DNA from 2 places in the Thermoleptolyngbya sp. M55_K2018_002 genome. Region 1 is predicted to be linked to the other one. Evidence: riboswitches for the same ligand, from Rfam matches in the RefSeq annotation. Region 1 holds a riboswitch; the other holds the start of a gene.
What was found. Region 1 has a riboswitch for thiamine pyrophosphate ahead of thiC (phosphomethylpyrimidine synthase). Riboswitches for the same ligand answer to the same signal wherever they lie in the genome.
Positions count from the first base shown of each region.

Region 1 (7,395 bases):
AGGAGTCGTCTACGTGCCCGCTGCCCTCCGCTTTAAGAGTCATGGTAAACCCCATGCTCAGATGATGCTTTGGCTTTCTACCTATTGGCTTGCCACACCTGCCGTAGAAGTGGCAGATGCTCCAACCGTGCGGATCGACCTAGACAACGAACCCCAGCCCGACATCGTGCTGCTGATTGACCCGGCTGCGGGCGGACAGTCCCGCCTTAGCGAAGATGACTATATAGAGGGCGCACCAGAATTGATCGTGGAAATTGCTGCCAGCAGCGCCTCCATCGATCTCCACACCAAAAAGCAAGTCTATCGCCGCAGCGGCGTTCAAGAATATATTGTGTGGCGGAGCTTAGAAAACGGGCTGGACTGGTTCTATTTGAACGAAGGCGAATATCTTGTGCTGCCGCCCGATGCCGACGGCTTCCTTCGCAGCCGCATCTTTCCGGGGCTGTGGCTGGATGTGGCGGCGCTCTGTGGGGGAGACATGACGCAGGTGATGCAGGGATTGCAGGCCGGCATCCAGTCTTCCGCCCATGCCGAGTTTGTGCAGCAGTTGGCGGCGCGGCGCAGCGGGAAGCTTTAGGAGAGGAGTCTCTGGAGTCTCTACTTTTAGGAAATGCTGCTTCAGGAAATGCTGCTTTAGGAAACGCTGCGCCAGGAAGCCCCACTAGGGAACCACATGGACTGGCGTACCAACCTGCACCATCTCAAACAGGGCAACCACGTCATCGTTGTACATGCGGATGCAGCCGTGGGAGGCGGCGCGTCCGATGGTTTCCTCGTTGGGAGTGCCATGAAAGCCGATGGTGTTTTTGCCGTCTGTCCAGAAGCCGATCCAGCGGACTCCCAGCGGGTTGCCGTTTCCCGGCGGCACGATCTCGCCTGTAAACGGATGCTGCCAAGTGGGATGCTCCACCATGCTGATGACCTCGTAGCGGCCCGTGGGCGTTTCCCAGCCCGCCCGCCCCACGGCAATGCGAAAGCTGGTTTTCACTCGCTCGTCTTGATACACATACACGCGGCGATCGCTCAGATCGACCACCAGCGACACGGGCGATCGCCCTTCTGGTTCTGGCACGAACGGCTCAGCGGCTCCCAGCGCAGGCACGTCAGGCCAAGTGACGGCGGGCGCGATGGGGAGGGCGCTGGGCGGCGGCGAGACAGGCGCTACGACAGGTTCAGTTCGCAGCGACCCCCACTCGACCAAGCTCCCCGGATTGGCGATCGCCGGACGTAGCCCCACCAGACCTACCATTGCCGGAGAAACCAGCCCCGCCGCAAACTGTATTGCTAACCGCCTCGCTGATCGCCTTGCTAATTGCCGAACGCCACGCACCAGCACCACCGCCTCCCCACGCAAAAGCTGAGCCTAGTATAGCCCAGGGGTTGGGGATGGAAAGTCCTAGAGGGTGGGCGCAGGAGAGACACAACGCCAACCCTCCGTCTCCTTCATCGCCCTACCGCAGGCTCCTTCGCGAGGAATTTTTCCAACTCCGTCAGCGCTTCCGCATCCACCTTGGTCTGCATGGGGCAGAACTTTGGCCCGCACATCGAGCAAAACTCAGCAGTTTTGTAGATATCGGCGGGCAGGGTTTCGTCGTGATACTCGCGGGCGCGTTCTGGATCGAGCGACAGTTCAAACTGGCGATTCCAGTCGAAGTGGTAGCGGGCGCGAGATAGCTCATCGTCGCGATCGCGGGCATGGGGTCGATGGCGGGCAACATCGGCAGCATGAGCAGCAATTTTGTAGGCAATCAGCCCGTTTCGCACGTCTTCGGCATTGGGCAGCCCCAGGTGTTCCTTGGGTGTGACGTAGCAGAGCATCGCGGTGCCGTGCCATCCGGCGATCGCCGCTCCAATCGCCGAGGTGATGTGGTCGTATCCGGGTGCAATATCCGTCACGAGCGGCCCCAATACGTAAAACGGTGCTTCGGAGCATTCCTCCATCTGCTTTTTCACGTTGAATTCGATTTGATCCATTGGGACATGACCTGGGCCTTCAACCATCACCTGCACGTCCGATTCCCATGCTTTGCGCGTGAGACGACCAAGCGTTTTCAGTTCCGCAAGCTGGGCCGCATCGGAGGCATCGTGCAGGCAGCCCGGCCGCAGCGAGTCGCCCAGACTAAAGGACACATCGTACTTTTTGAAAATCTCGATAATGTCTTGGAAGTGCGTGTAAAGCGGGTTTTGCTGGTGGTGGGCCAGCATCCAGCGGGCGATGATGCCGCCGCCGCGAGAGACGATTCCCGTGAGGCGATCGCGCACCAGCGGCAAATGCTCAATCAAAATTCCCGCATGAATCGTCATGTAGTCCACACCCTGTTGCGCGTGCGTCTCGATGACGTGCAAAAAGTCGTCGGGGGTCAGCTTTTCAATATTGCCGTGGACGCTCTCCAGCGCTTGATAAATCGGCACCGTGCCGATGGGCACAGGCGACGCAGCGATAATCGCCGATCGGATGGCATCCAAATCGCCCCCGCCCGTAGACAAGTCCATCACCGTGTCTGCACCGTATTTCACCGCCAGTTTCAGCTTGTCCACTTCTTCCTGCAAGCTGGAAGAATTCGGCGACGCGCCGATATTTGCGTTCACCTTGCAGCGGGTGGCAATGCCAATCCCCATCGGCTCCAGATTCACATGATTGATATTGGCAGGGATGATCAGCCGTCCCCGCGCCACTTCCGAGCGAATCAGTTCCACAGGCAACTGCTCGCGCTCAGCCACAAACTGCATTTCTTCCGTCACAACGCCTTGTCGAGCAAAGTGCATTTGAGACACGTTGCTCTGTCCGCGTCGCTTGGCGACCCAGGATGCTCTCATATTTAGTTCCTCAGATAAACAGCTTCCCTCCGCTGGTGCTAACCAGTCTCAGGTTCTCAGGGTGTAATCTCAGCCTGAACCGCTCAGGCACCCCTAGCTGCGTTTGTTATACCATCCCTGGCAGGAGAATCCAAGAAACCGATTGCAAAATAGAGGAATTCTTTGCAAAACGTTCGATCGCAGGTGTTCAGTCCTAGTCGCGTCTAGTTCTGGTCGCCTAGTTCTGGTCGCCTAATTCTGTTTACCTAATTCTGTTCACCCAACTGGGCTTGCTCCATGCTGTCCAGCAGCGGGCTATTCCGCAAAATGGAAGGTTGCGCCAGCCGTTGACTGTCTGCCACAAGGACTGTGCCTTCGCCAGCCTCATCTCCACCACAGGCAACGGCCCGCAGTTTGGCATAAAACGCCGACGCTTCGATGCGGGGAATAATCGGCACGTACTGATGGATTGGGTTCTGGGCCACGCTGCCCCGTCCCCACCAGCCGAAAGCGTCTTCGTTCCCGGTTGGGTCTGGCTGATCTTCGGTTGTTGCAGCCACGTTGCTCGGCTCCGAAGCCTCTTGAGGGGTTAACGGAGGGACTGATTGGAGGTTTGGTTGAGGGTCTAGTTGAGCGTCTGAACCTGAGGGGTCTGCGATCGACTCAGACTGATCCGCAGGCAGTTCAGCAGGCAGTTCAGAGTTTGCAAGTTCAGATTCGCTGGGTGGGGCGATCGCCTTATCCACAGAACCAGGTTCATCCGATGCAGACTCCGAAGAAAATACAGAGTCCGAAGAAAATACAGAGGTGGATTGGTTTTGGCGAGCAGGCGTTTGAGAAGCGGTTGATTGAGAAACCGATGATTGAGAAATAGTAGCACTGGCTGAGGGAGCCACCGAAAACCCGCCGAATCGACCGCTCACCACTCGTTCAAAATCTGGCGTGTAGTGGGGAATGGGCTGTCCCCGCCGCCGCCACACGGCCAAGATTTGCCCCACTGATACGGCTCGGTAGCGTCCTTGATACAGCGCTTCTACGATGGCTGCCCGAATCCAGTGTGCCGGGTGGTTGACCGCCCAATAGCTCACCAAATAGTCTGCCGCGAAGCCGTCCATGTCAAACCCGTAGCCGTTGAGCAGTGCAACGGCATCCAGAATGGCGGGGTCGCGGGCTGGATGAGTCATAACGCTTAGTATCGTCGGGAAATCCGTCAGTATCAGGATTTTGGCTTGCTTACACCATATCCCAAGAAATGAAATGCTGCATCTATCTTGCAATAGTCGGCAATGATATCGACGGAGACCGTTGCCTTTGCGACTGTTTTTGCAACTGTTTTTGCGACTGTTCTAGAGGGACGGGTCTACTGACGGAGCTCCGATATCTGCACCTACGATACCTGCACCTACGGCAGTTGCCAGATCTGGCAGCCAGGGCAAATCCGTGACACCCGGATCAAGGCCCAACTGTGACAGCAGCGTGGTGATCTGTCCCCGGTGGTGCGTTTGATGGTTAAACAGATGCACCACGAGTGTCCAAGTCGGCAGCGTATGCGCTTTGCCATCAGCCTTACTGTGAAATGTGAAGGGTTGTGCCAGCCAGTCGGCTGTAATCCTCTGAACCCAGATCAGAATTTCCTTATCGCACTGTTCCCGTGCCTGTCGCAGTTCGTCAAAATTCTCATAAAGGTCTTGCCCAATTGCCAAACCCGTCAGAGGTTGATGGGTAAACCGTCTTAGCCAAGCGCGATCGCCATACAGCAGATGATTCAGCGTGCCGTGAATAGACTTGAAAAACGCGCCCCGATCTTGACGGCGATCGCCATCAGACAGATCAGCGCACAGGGCGTACAGCCTACGGTTCATCCACTGGTTGTATTTCGCCATTGTTTGGCAATAGTCTACATCAATCATGTAGCGCCCTCCCACAAGCTTGAACGCCGCCTTTATGCTAGCGAACTCAGCGGCAGCGAAGAGCGCAAGGCGATCGCCCTCCCATGACAGCAGGAGAAAACCGAACCTGAGAAGGGTTTACATTTGTTAACTTTAGCGTTACATTTATTTACATAAGGTTTTTAGGAGATTTGCCATGAGAGGCGTTGTTACCGAAGAGCAGGGCAGACAAAATATCTACGCTGTTGAGCCGCAGATGTATGTGGATAGCGAGGTGCGGACTGGCTTTACGGAATATGCAGAAAAGCTAAATGGTCGGCTGGCGATGATTGGCTTTGTGTCGATGCTGCTGCTGGAAGTGTTTACCCATCAGGGATTAGTGAGCCTTCTGCAAAATCTGTAGGGATTTGGTTAGCAGATGTGTTGAACTGAGAGATGCGTCTAAGGGAGCCGGGCAAAGCGTTGCAGTCTGGCTTCCTTTAGTGTTTTTAGGGTTTTTCACTCTATGTTTGGGCTGCTAATTTCTGAGATTTGAAGCCAAGGCGCGAAAGTTAAGTGAGGTCAGGGCGTTTCGGCGATCGCCATCAGAGACAGCACTCCCGGCAACACATCTTCTGGCTGAATCGGTTTCGTGATGCAGGAGTCGGCAGCGGCGACCGCGGGTGCTGCGTAGGGCGAAGCTTCATCGCTTGCCAGGGCAATCACCTTCAAATGCTGGGTGATTGGGCTATGGCGCAAGTTGTGAATTAGCTCCGCGCCCGCATTTTCGGGCGACTGCACATCAACGATGACGGCATCTGGCTGGAGTAGCTCGATCTGGCTAAAGGCGGTGGAGCCTTCTAGAACCCACACCACTTGGTATCCCGCCGCCGTCAGCATGTCGCAGATGATGTTGGCCGTTAGCTCATCGTTTTCCACCAGCACCACCCGCCCCAAAATGGTGCGCCCCAGCCCATCCAAGGCCGGAATGGGCGCAGTCGCCTCCGCTGCATCGTTTTTTGAGCGGGCCGGAAGCTGAACCGTAAACACCGACCCCACGCCCACCGTAGAATCGACCATAATCCGCCCGCCGTGCAGATCCACGAGTTGCTTGGTTAGCGCCAGCCCCAAGCCTGTGCCCTGATAGAGCCGCTGGTAGGAGCTATCAAGCTGCTGAAATTTTTGGAAGAGCAAGGGGCGCTGCTGTTCGGGAATACCGATGCCCGTGTCGATCACCTGGAATATGGCGTGTTGAGGATCGGTCATCACTCGCAGCGTCACCTTGCCGCCTGCTGCGGTGAACTTCACGGCATTGCTGAGCAGATTCAGCAAAATCTGCTTGACCCGATGCGGATCGGCGACGAAGCGATCGCGGCTGGGGTCGATTCGCAAATCCAGCACCAGCTCTACGCCCTGCTTCAGGGCTGTTTCTTCGACCGTTTTCATGCTCTGCTGAGCCATCATCGTCAGCGAAAACGGACTCAGCTTTAGCACGGCCCGCCCCGACTCCACCTGCGACAGGTCGAGGATGTCGTTGATGAGTTCCAGCAAATGCTGCCCGCTGTCATGAATCGTCTGCAAAAAGCTGCGCTGACGCGGACTGAGTTCCCCCAGAGACCAGCGCAGCAGCGTGGCAGACATACCAATAATGGTGGTTAGTGGGGTTCGCAATTCATGGCTAACGGCGGCCAGAAACTCACTCTTGGCGCGATTCGCGGTCTGGGCTGCCAGCACCGCCTCCTGCAAGTCGTGGGTGCGGGCGACGACCTGCTGCTCTAGCGACGAGCGCTCTGGTTCTATCGACAGTTCAGGATTCGTGAGCAGCGCCACCAGCCGCCGGGTAAATTCCGTCTGGGCGAGGGGATCGTTGGGCTGGAGGCGATCGCCCGCCGCCTGTAGCGCCGCTGTCAGGTCTGCCTCGGTCTGACACAGTTCCATTAGGGATTGCAAAAAGGTGGCGATCGCCCCTGGCTCAAAGGTCAAATCCACCCGTGGCGATCCCTCAGCAACATCCACATCGCCCGCCTGGCCAGACACACCAGCCCCTTCGGTCCGCCAGCCGCTCATCAGCACACTAAACGGGCGAGACACCAGCACCACAAACTGCTTGCCATCCGGCAGTTGCGCCTGCACATCCAGCGGCAGCGTCATCGCACTCAGCAGCAGCACCTCATCGCCAGAGGACTGAACCCACAGCGCCATCTGTTGAAGCAAATCCTGAAGCTGATGCAGCACTGCCAGCGGCAAAATCAGAGAATCAACCGACGGTTCGGGCGTGGGCATATGGGATGAGTGCAGCAGCGACGGAAATCAGTCTCTCTCCGCTGCCTGGAGACGAGATGCAGGGGGCACGATGGAACGCTAGACAGGAGAACTCTGGACTAGAAGTTTAACAACCGTTCATTATGGTATCCTGCGAGTCTACCTGGCACCGGAAGGCATAAGGATTTTGAAAGATGTTCACCCCAGAGCATAGATTTTCAACAATACGATGCATCGACTAGCCGCCAGCCCCGGCGGCTGGAATCCCGACACCGAGGGCGTGATTTTTCTGGAGCAAACGCCCGCGCCCATCGTCTTTCTCACCGCCGCCGACACGGATATCCAGAGCCTTGCCCACGCCCTGCCCCACCTGCCTGCTGGCGTTCCGGCCCTGCGCGTTGCCAGCCTCCTCCAGCTTCAGCAGCAGATCAGCATCGACACCTACGCCGAAGAAGTCCTCAGCCAAGCC
Region 1 is NZ_DVEA01000013.1:755-8,149, reverse strand. Features, by position in the region: gene IGS51_RS00565 (Uma2 family endonuclease) at 1-577, shown strand, start outside; gene IGS51_RS00560 (L,D-transpeptidase) at 662-1,354, opposite strand; gene thiC (phosphomethylpyrimidine synthase) at 1,444-2,817, opposite strand; TPP riboswitch at 2,825-2,922, opposite strand; gene IGS51_RS00550 (hypothetical protein) at 3,063-3,980, opposite strand; gene IGS51_RS00545 (DinB family protein) at 4,143-4,706, opposite strand; gene IGS51_RS00540 (chlorophyll a/b-binding protein) at 4,882-5,088, shown strand; gene IGS51_RS00535 (ATP-binding protein) at 5,247-6,947, opposite strand; partial or broken gene IGS51_RS00530 (cobaltochelatase subunit CobN) at 7,156-7,395, shown strand, end outside.

Region 2 (6,375 bases), on a different contig from region 1:
GGGATGTATGATGCCACACAGCATATTCGGGCCACACGACGAATACGTGTATGCAATTACGGCGCTTTTGCCTTTGTCCGCTGCCATGCTGGTGTTTCAGGTGAATCCCTACCATGCGCTGGTGATTCGCGGCATCCTGGGCGCAGTGGCGGCGCTGGTATACACGCTGCTGGGCGCAGCAGATGTGGCGCTGACGGAGGCAATGGTGGGCACGATGCTGGCGGTGACGCTTTACGCGGTAGCGGTGCGTTCCTCGATGGTGCTGCGGCTGGGCGTGCTAAAGGACGAGGCGATCGCCCTCAACCTGCTTTCCGAGGACGCTAGCCTGCCCTTGGGGCAATCTACACCAGCCCCCTCGGACGCTCCCCTCAAGTCGCTCATCAACGACCTCCGGCTGACGTTTGGCAAGTATCACCTGCGACTGGAGCTAATTCCCTACCTCAGCCCAGAAGATTTGCAGCAGGCGCTCCTCGAAAAGGAGGTGCATCTCACCTGCACTCAGCTTGAGGCAGACGACCCCTCTACCCCACACGATGTGGCTGTGAAGGCGACTTACCAGACTGCCACGCGCCTCCGCCGCATCTACGACATTCTGCAAGCCGAGTTGCCCTCTTCCCCAGCGATCGCCTACGTTGGCCCACCCACTCCCGGAGCAAAGCACCCATGATCTGGATTTATCTGCTGGCAGGCGTTGCCATTTTTTTGAAAATCCTGCTGATGCCCCAGCCTGCCCCTAGTGAACTGGATTTCTCCATCGTTGAAGCCATCGTGCAAGATAGCGGCGTGCCCAACGCCGTCACGGGCATCATCTTTCGCAATCGGCTCTACGACACCATTTTTGAAGTCGTAGTGTTCACCATTGCCATCATGGGAGCCTACTTTTTGCTGGCAAACGAAAAGCCTACGGCCAAGTTTCGCCGCTTTACAGACGAACCCTCCATCGTGCTGGCACGGCTGGGCGCAACAATCGCGGCGCTGGTGGGCATTGAACTGGCGATTCGCGGACACCTCAGCCCCGGCGGTGGCTTTGCGGCTGGCGTGGCAGGCGGCACGGCTATTGGACTGGTGGCGATCACATCCTCTTCCGAACTGATGCAGGGCATCTATCAGCGCTGGCACACCGCCCGCTGGGAAAAAGTCTCGGTGATGATTTTTATCGTGCTAGCCGTGATGACGCTGGTGGGCCTCGAACTGCCGCACGGCGAACTGGGCAGCCTAGTCAGCGGCGGCGTGATTCCCATTCTGAATATTTTGGTGGCGCTAAAGGTGGCGCTGGGTTCCTGGGCGGTGATCCTCGTGTTTATCCGCTATCGAGGGTTGCTGTAGTCAAAGCTTAGGGTTGACCGCAGGGGATTCACAGTCCAGCCAGCAAGATGAGCCTGCCAACACAAGCAGAGAGCCGATCCCAGGTTCAGAATCGACTCTCTGCCACAACTCTAGTCCGAATTTTTGGCTCAACCCCCACCCATGACTCCTTCATTGCCGAAGCGCGGCTCGACACTGGCCACTTTGGGAAAGGGCGATCGCCCACTTTTGAGGAACACACTGGGTCAACGCAGACGATGCGGCTTCTGAAACCTTAGTGACCTGAAACCCCAGTCACCTGAAACCCCAGTCACCTGAAACCCTGGTCACTTGAAACCTTAGTCGATGGAAACTGCTTGCACATCGACAGGCGTGTCCGCAGACGCAACCTGCTCAGAATCCACCACTTCTTTCTTATTTTTCACGCGCTCGATTAGCAGTTGAGAAACTTCTGTGAACAGCAGCGTGATAATAATCGCGTCATCAATTTGACCAATGATAGGAATGAAATCGGGCGCGATATCGAACGGCATGACGATGTAAGCAATCGTGCCTAAGATAATCCACCAGCGATATTTGGGATTGCGAATGACATCGCGATACCAGTCGTAGAGGTTTTGCAGAGGGAACGCCATCGGGAATGTCCTTTACTCAACATTTTCATTCTGCGAGATTGTGCCTGCGCTGTAGAGTGGGAAAAACCGTCTGAGTTGGGATAGGAACCCCACCCACTCTTGGTCTAGCTCTTTGGGAGGATGTGTTCCAAATTTCAGTATCTTACGCTACAAAATGAAAGTTTATTCGATATGATTAGAGGAGAGCCAATCAGCCTGTTTGAACGCTGAAACGGCTGCCCCCCAAGGCACAAAAAAAGATTCGCACATGCCCTTGCTGCCCAAGTTGGCCATACTTGGCTGCTTCAAGCATGGTGACAGGTTTGGATGTGCCTCCTGATCGTTGATTTACCAGGAGGTTCGCAATGCGAAATCTAAAATCTGACTGCTCCAGTTTGCTTGCTTCTGATGCTTCACTTCGAGATCGCCTGCCCGTGACCGTGGGCGATCGCCATGAGCTAGGCTCCATCCGCCATCCTGCCTTGCCGCGCCATCTGCATCCCAACTATCAGCACTGGCAGTGGCTCAGCCGCTGAGCCTGATTCGCAAATCAGGACCGTAAGCTGAACAATGCTAGCGGGCGATCGCTCCTATTCCAGTCCTTCCAGTAGCTCCGTCGGGTCGATGCCGCGCTGCCGCAGTTGCTCCAGGAGTCTCTGGGTGCGCTGGCGCTCGGCAGCGAGTTCTGCGGCCGCGTCTTGGAGCCGCTGTTCTGCCTGGGCTGCGCGTTCTTCGGGCGTGGGATAGCGATCGCCCGCTTCAGAATACCAGTACGGCCATTCCCGCGTGATACCCAGGTATGTACCGCGATCGCGCCCTAGCCCCAGCCCAATTTCCGGCATCCACAGTGGATTGTCGCGCTGGAGCGTGTACACACCGTCTTGCAGGCGGTAGATTTCTAGCGGCGGTTTGCGGCGGCGGCGCGTGGAATAAACGGCGTAGTATTTCACGCCCATCTCAGCATAGAAGGCTTTTTTGCTGCTGTACTCGCCCCGATACTTGCGCGAGACAACCTCCAGCACCAGCACTGGAACAATGTTCTGCTCCTCCCACAGCACATAGCTAAGGCGCAATTCTTCGTCTACAATCCGCTCTACGCCCAGGCTCAAGAAGCCGTCAGGGACGATGGCTGGCTCCTCTGGGTCGTAGTAGATGCCCATGTCTACGCCAAAAAACCAGTCCTGCCGATCGGCCCAGATCTGGGCCAGGATTGCTTTCAACAAACCGGGCATCAGGCCCTGGAGTTCGTTATCCACGGGCGTTTCGTCGGAGTCGGGCAGTTCTTCGGACGAGGGCAGACAGAGGCGCGGGTCGTAGAACTTGAGCATGGCAGCCGGAGTGAGAGCAACAGCGCGAGGGGCTTGAGAGTCGGTGACTTGATTCTAGCGGCTGGGAAACAGTTGCTCAATGGTAGAATGCTTCTCAAGCTAGGGGTGCTTGCCCTGTCTGAATCAAGACATGAATCAAGACAGAGCAGGCTGAGATTACACCCTTGGAACCTGAGACTGGGTTATGCCAGCGGAGGGAAGCGAGGCTTGCATCGACGACATCCGAAGGGTTGGCAGAACTAGCAGAATAGGGGAGTGAAATTAGGGAAGTGAAATAGGTGGGGGCGATCGCCCTCTAACCCTACCCCAAGCTGCCCTCCAATCTGTTCACGTCACTGTTCGCGATCGCGTCTTCAGCGTCAGTCCAGCCAATTCGCGCAAGCATCCGAGTTGCATTCACGAGGGCTTGCGTAAGTCCTGGCAAAAACCTGTAAGGACGGACTAGATTCAGCGACACTCGCTTGCAAACAAGCTGCGACAATCCCCAAGACCAAACCAGCCTCTAGCGACTTTACCGAACAATTCCCAGAGGAGGGTTTGAGCATGTCGGTTCAATCTGTGGCGCTGTTGGTGACGCTGGCAACGGCGGGCGGGTTTGCCCTGCTGGGGCTGGTGCGGGCCAGCCAGCAGACGATGAATTTGGAAGATTACATGGTCAGCCGAAATCGGTTTGGCCCGTGGATGTCCTTTGCCACCGTCGTTGCGTCGGCGCTGGGTGTGTGGATTTTGTTTAGCCCGCCCCAGGTAGGAGCCAGCAGCGGCATTGCGGGCATTGTGGGCTACTGTCTGGGGTCGGCGGCTCCCCTGGCGCTGTTCACCCAAATTGGCCCGCGCCTGCGCCGGATCTTGCCCCAGGGTCACTCCCTCAACGAGTTTGTGCTGTATCGCTTCGGCAATGCGATGTATCTGCTGGCGCTGGGGGTGATTGTGTTTTATATGTTTATCTACCTGGCGGCGGAACTGACGGCGATCGCCAAAGCGGTGCAAATCCTGGCAGACGTGCCCCTCGGCTGGACGGCGCTGGTGGTTATTGCCGCAACGTTTCTCTACACCACCTACGGCGGCTTGGGCGCGACCATCTTCACCGACGCGATTCAGTTTGCGGTGATGGTGCCGCTGCTACTGGTCAGCTTTCTCGTAGCGCTGGCGGCAATGGGCGGCTGGGAAGCGGCGCTGCAACCCGTGCGGCTGAATGCGCCCCAGCTGCTCTCGCTGGGCAACGTGGACGGCATCAAGTTTGGCGCAACGCTGGTGCTGGCAATTGTTGCTGCTGAGGTGTTTAACCAGGCAAACTGGCAGCGGGTCTACGCCAGCCGCACCGACAAGACGGTACAGCAGGCGTTTCTGGGGTCCGCGGTGATTACGCTGCCGCTGTTGATGATAGCGGGAGCGCTGGGGCTGCTGGCGGCCAGCTTGGGCTTCACGGACGATCGCGCCTTCTTTTCTCTGTTGCAGCAGCTTTCTTTGCCCCTCTGGTTCACGGTGCTGGTGCTGGTGCTGGCGCTGGCGCTGGTCATGAGTACGCTGTCTTCGCTGCTGAATGGCATTGCCAGCGTGTTTACCATTGACCTGATTCGCCTGTTCCCGCAAATGCAGACCAGCGGGCTGCTGCGGGCTTCGCGGCTGCTAACGGTGGCGGTGGGGCTGCCCGCGATCGCCATTGCGGCACGGGGCTTCGACGTGCTGTACCTGTTCCTGCTGGCGGATCTGGTCTGCGCTGGGGCTGTGTTTCCGGTGATTTGGGGACTTTATTCCCGTCGTCTGACTGGGCAAACTGCCTTTTTCAGCGCTCTCGCGGGCATTGGCGCAGGGGCCCTGTTCTTCCCCAAGCCCGATTTTTCACCCTGGAACGGTCTACCCTTTGCAGGCGACCTGCTGGTGAGCTTTGCTGTGGCGATCGCCGTTTCCGCTGGGATTGCTCTCGTCGGAAGTGCGATCGCCGACCGTCGCCAGCAATTTGACTTTGCCACCCTGGGCGATCGTAGCCGCGCCTACGCCGCTCCTGCGCCCAATCAGATTAGCATCGGAAAGTAAGCAGCGGGGCGACGGAACGCCAACTCCAACCCTCGTCGCCGCCTCCCTCTCTCCCCTTGCCTGACATGGACTGGAACCTAATCATTGACCTCTGCATCGGCATCGGCCTCAGCGCGGCTGCGGGCTTTCGGCTGCTGGTTCCGTTTTTGGTGCTGAGCATGGCGGCGCTGTTTGGGCATTTTCCGGTTGCGCCCGATTTGCAGTGGGTAGACTCGTTCCCAGCGCTGCTCACGCTGGGCGTGGCGGTGCTGGTGGAGGTGATTGCCTACTTTGTGCCGTGGCTGGATACGCTGCTAGATTTGGTGGCGTTTCCTGCGTCGATTATTGCGGGGACGCTGCTGACGGCGGCGTTTTCGAGCGGGCTAGACCCGTTTTTGCGGTGGAGTTTGGCGATTTTGGCGGGGGGCGGCGCGGCGGGCGCAATGCGGGGGCTGTCGGGGTTTTCGCGGCAGTTGACCACAATCTTCACAGGCGGACTGGCGAATTTTTTGATTACGTCGCTGGAAATCCTGATTGCGGTAGTGCTGTCGGTGCTGGCGATCGCCCTTCCTGGCGCAGCGATCGGCTTCCTCCTGGGGCTGTTGGGGCTATTGGGGCGGCTGTGGTTGCGAGTCCGAACCGGACTGCTGGGACAGCCCGTAGCGGAATCACCCGCGCCCGCCGCCGACGCGCCGCCCCCGCCATCTCCCCCTGTCTGAACTTCTACTTGAGCGTCTGCCTGAACTTCTACCTGAGCGTCCTCAGTTGCGCCAGCCTAGAACACCAGAATATTTGCTGCGGCGATCGCCACGCCTGCGGGTAGCTGAGCAATCTGCACCTGGGGAGCGCTGCCGCTGCCGTCGGGGTCAAAGAACAGGTTGCCCGTGCTGCGGTCATAAATGAAGCGATCGCCCTCTCGCACTGCCCGCGTCCCCTGGCGTAGGAGTGTTGTGGGCAGGGTTGTAGGCAGTGTTGTAGGCAATGTCCCTGCTAGATCTGCCAGACCAAACTCCGCAGCGGGAACCAGCAGCACATCCTCTCCGGGGCGAAAGTCGATCAGCGTGTCCAGTCCGCCACTGCGCGTGGTGGAGAGATCAAAGGAATCGCGCCCGGTG
Region 2 is NZ_DVEA01000026.1:457-6,831, forward strand. Features, by position in the region: gene IGS51_RS01155 (DUF4040 domain-containing protein) at 11-667, shown strand; gene IGS51_RS01160 (Na(+)/H(+) antiporter subunit B) at 664-1,326, shown strand; gene IGS51_RS01165 (hypothetical protein) at 1,374-1,583, shown strand; gene IGS51_RS01170 (YkvA family protein) at 1,644-1,940, opposite strand; gene IGS51_RS01175 (hypothetical protein) at 2,285-2,455, shown strand; gene IGS51_RS01180 (Uma2 family endonuclease) at 2,510-3,247, opposite strand; TPP riboswitch at 3,339-3,463, shown strand; gene IGS51_RS01185 (Na+/proline symporter) at 3,791-5,281, shown strand; gene IGS51_RS01190 (DUF4126 domain-containing protein) at 5,347-5,979, shown strand; partial or broken gene IGS51_RS01195 (hypothetical protein) at 6,036-6,375, opposite strand, start outside.
Region 2: it holds a riboswitch for thiamine pyrophosphate, as region 1 does, so the genes downstream of both, IGS51_RS01185 (Na+/proline symporter) here and thiC (phosphomethylpyrimidine synthase) in region 1, are expected to answer to the same signal.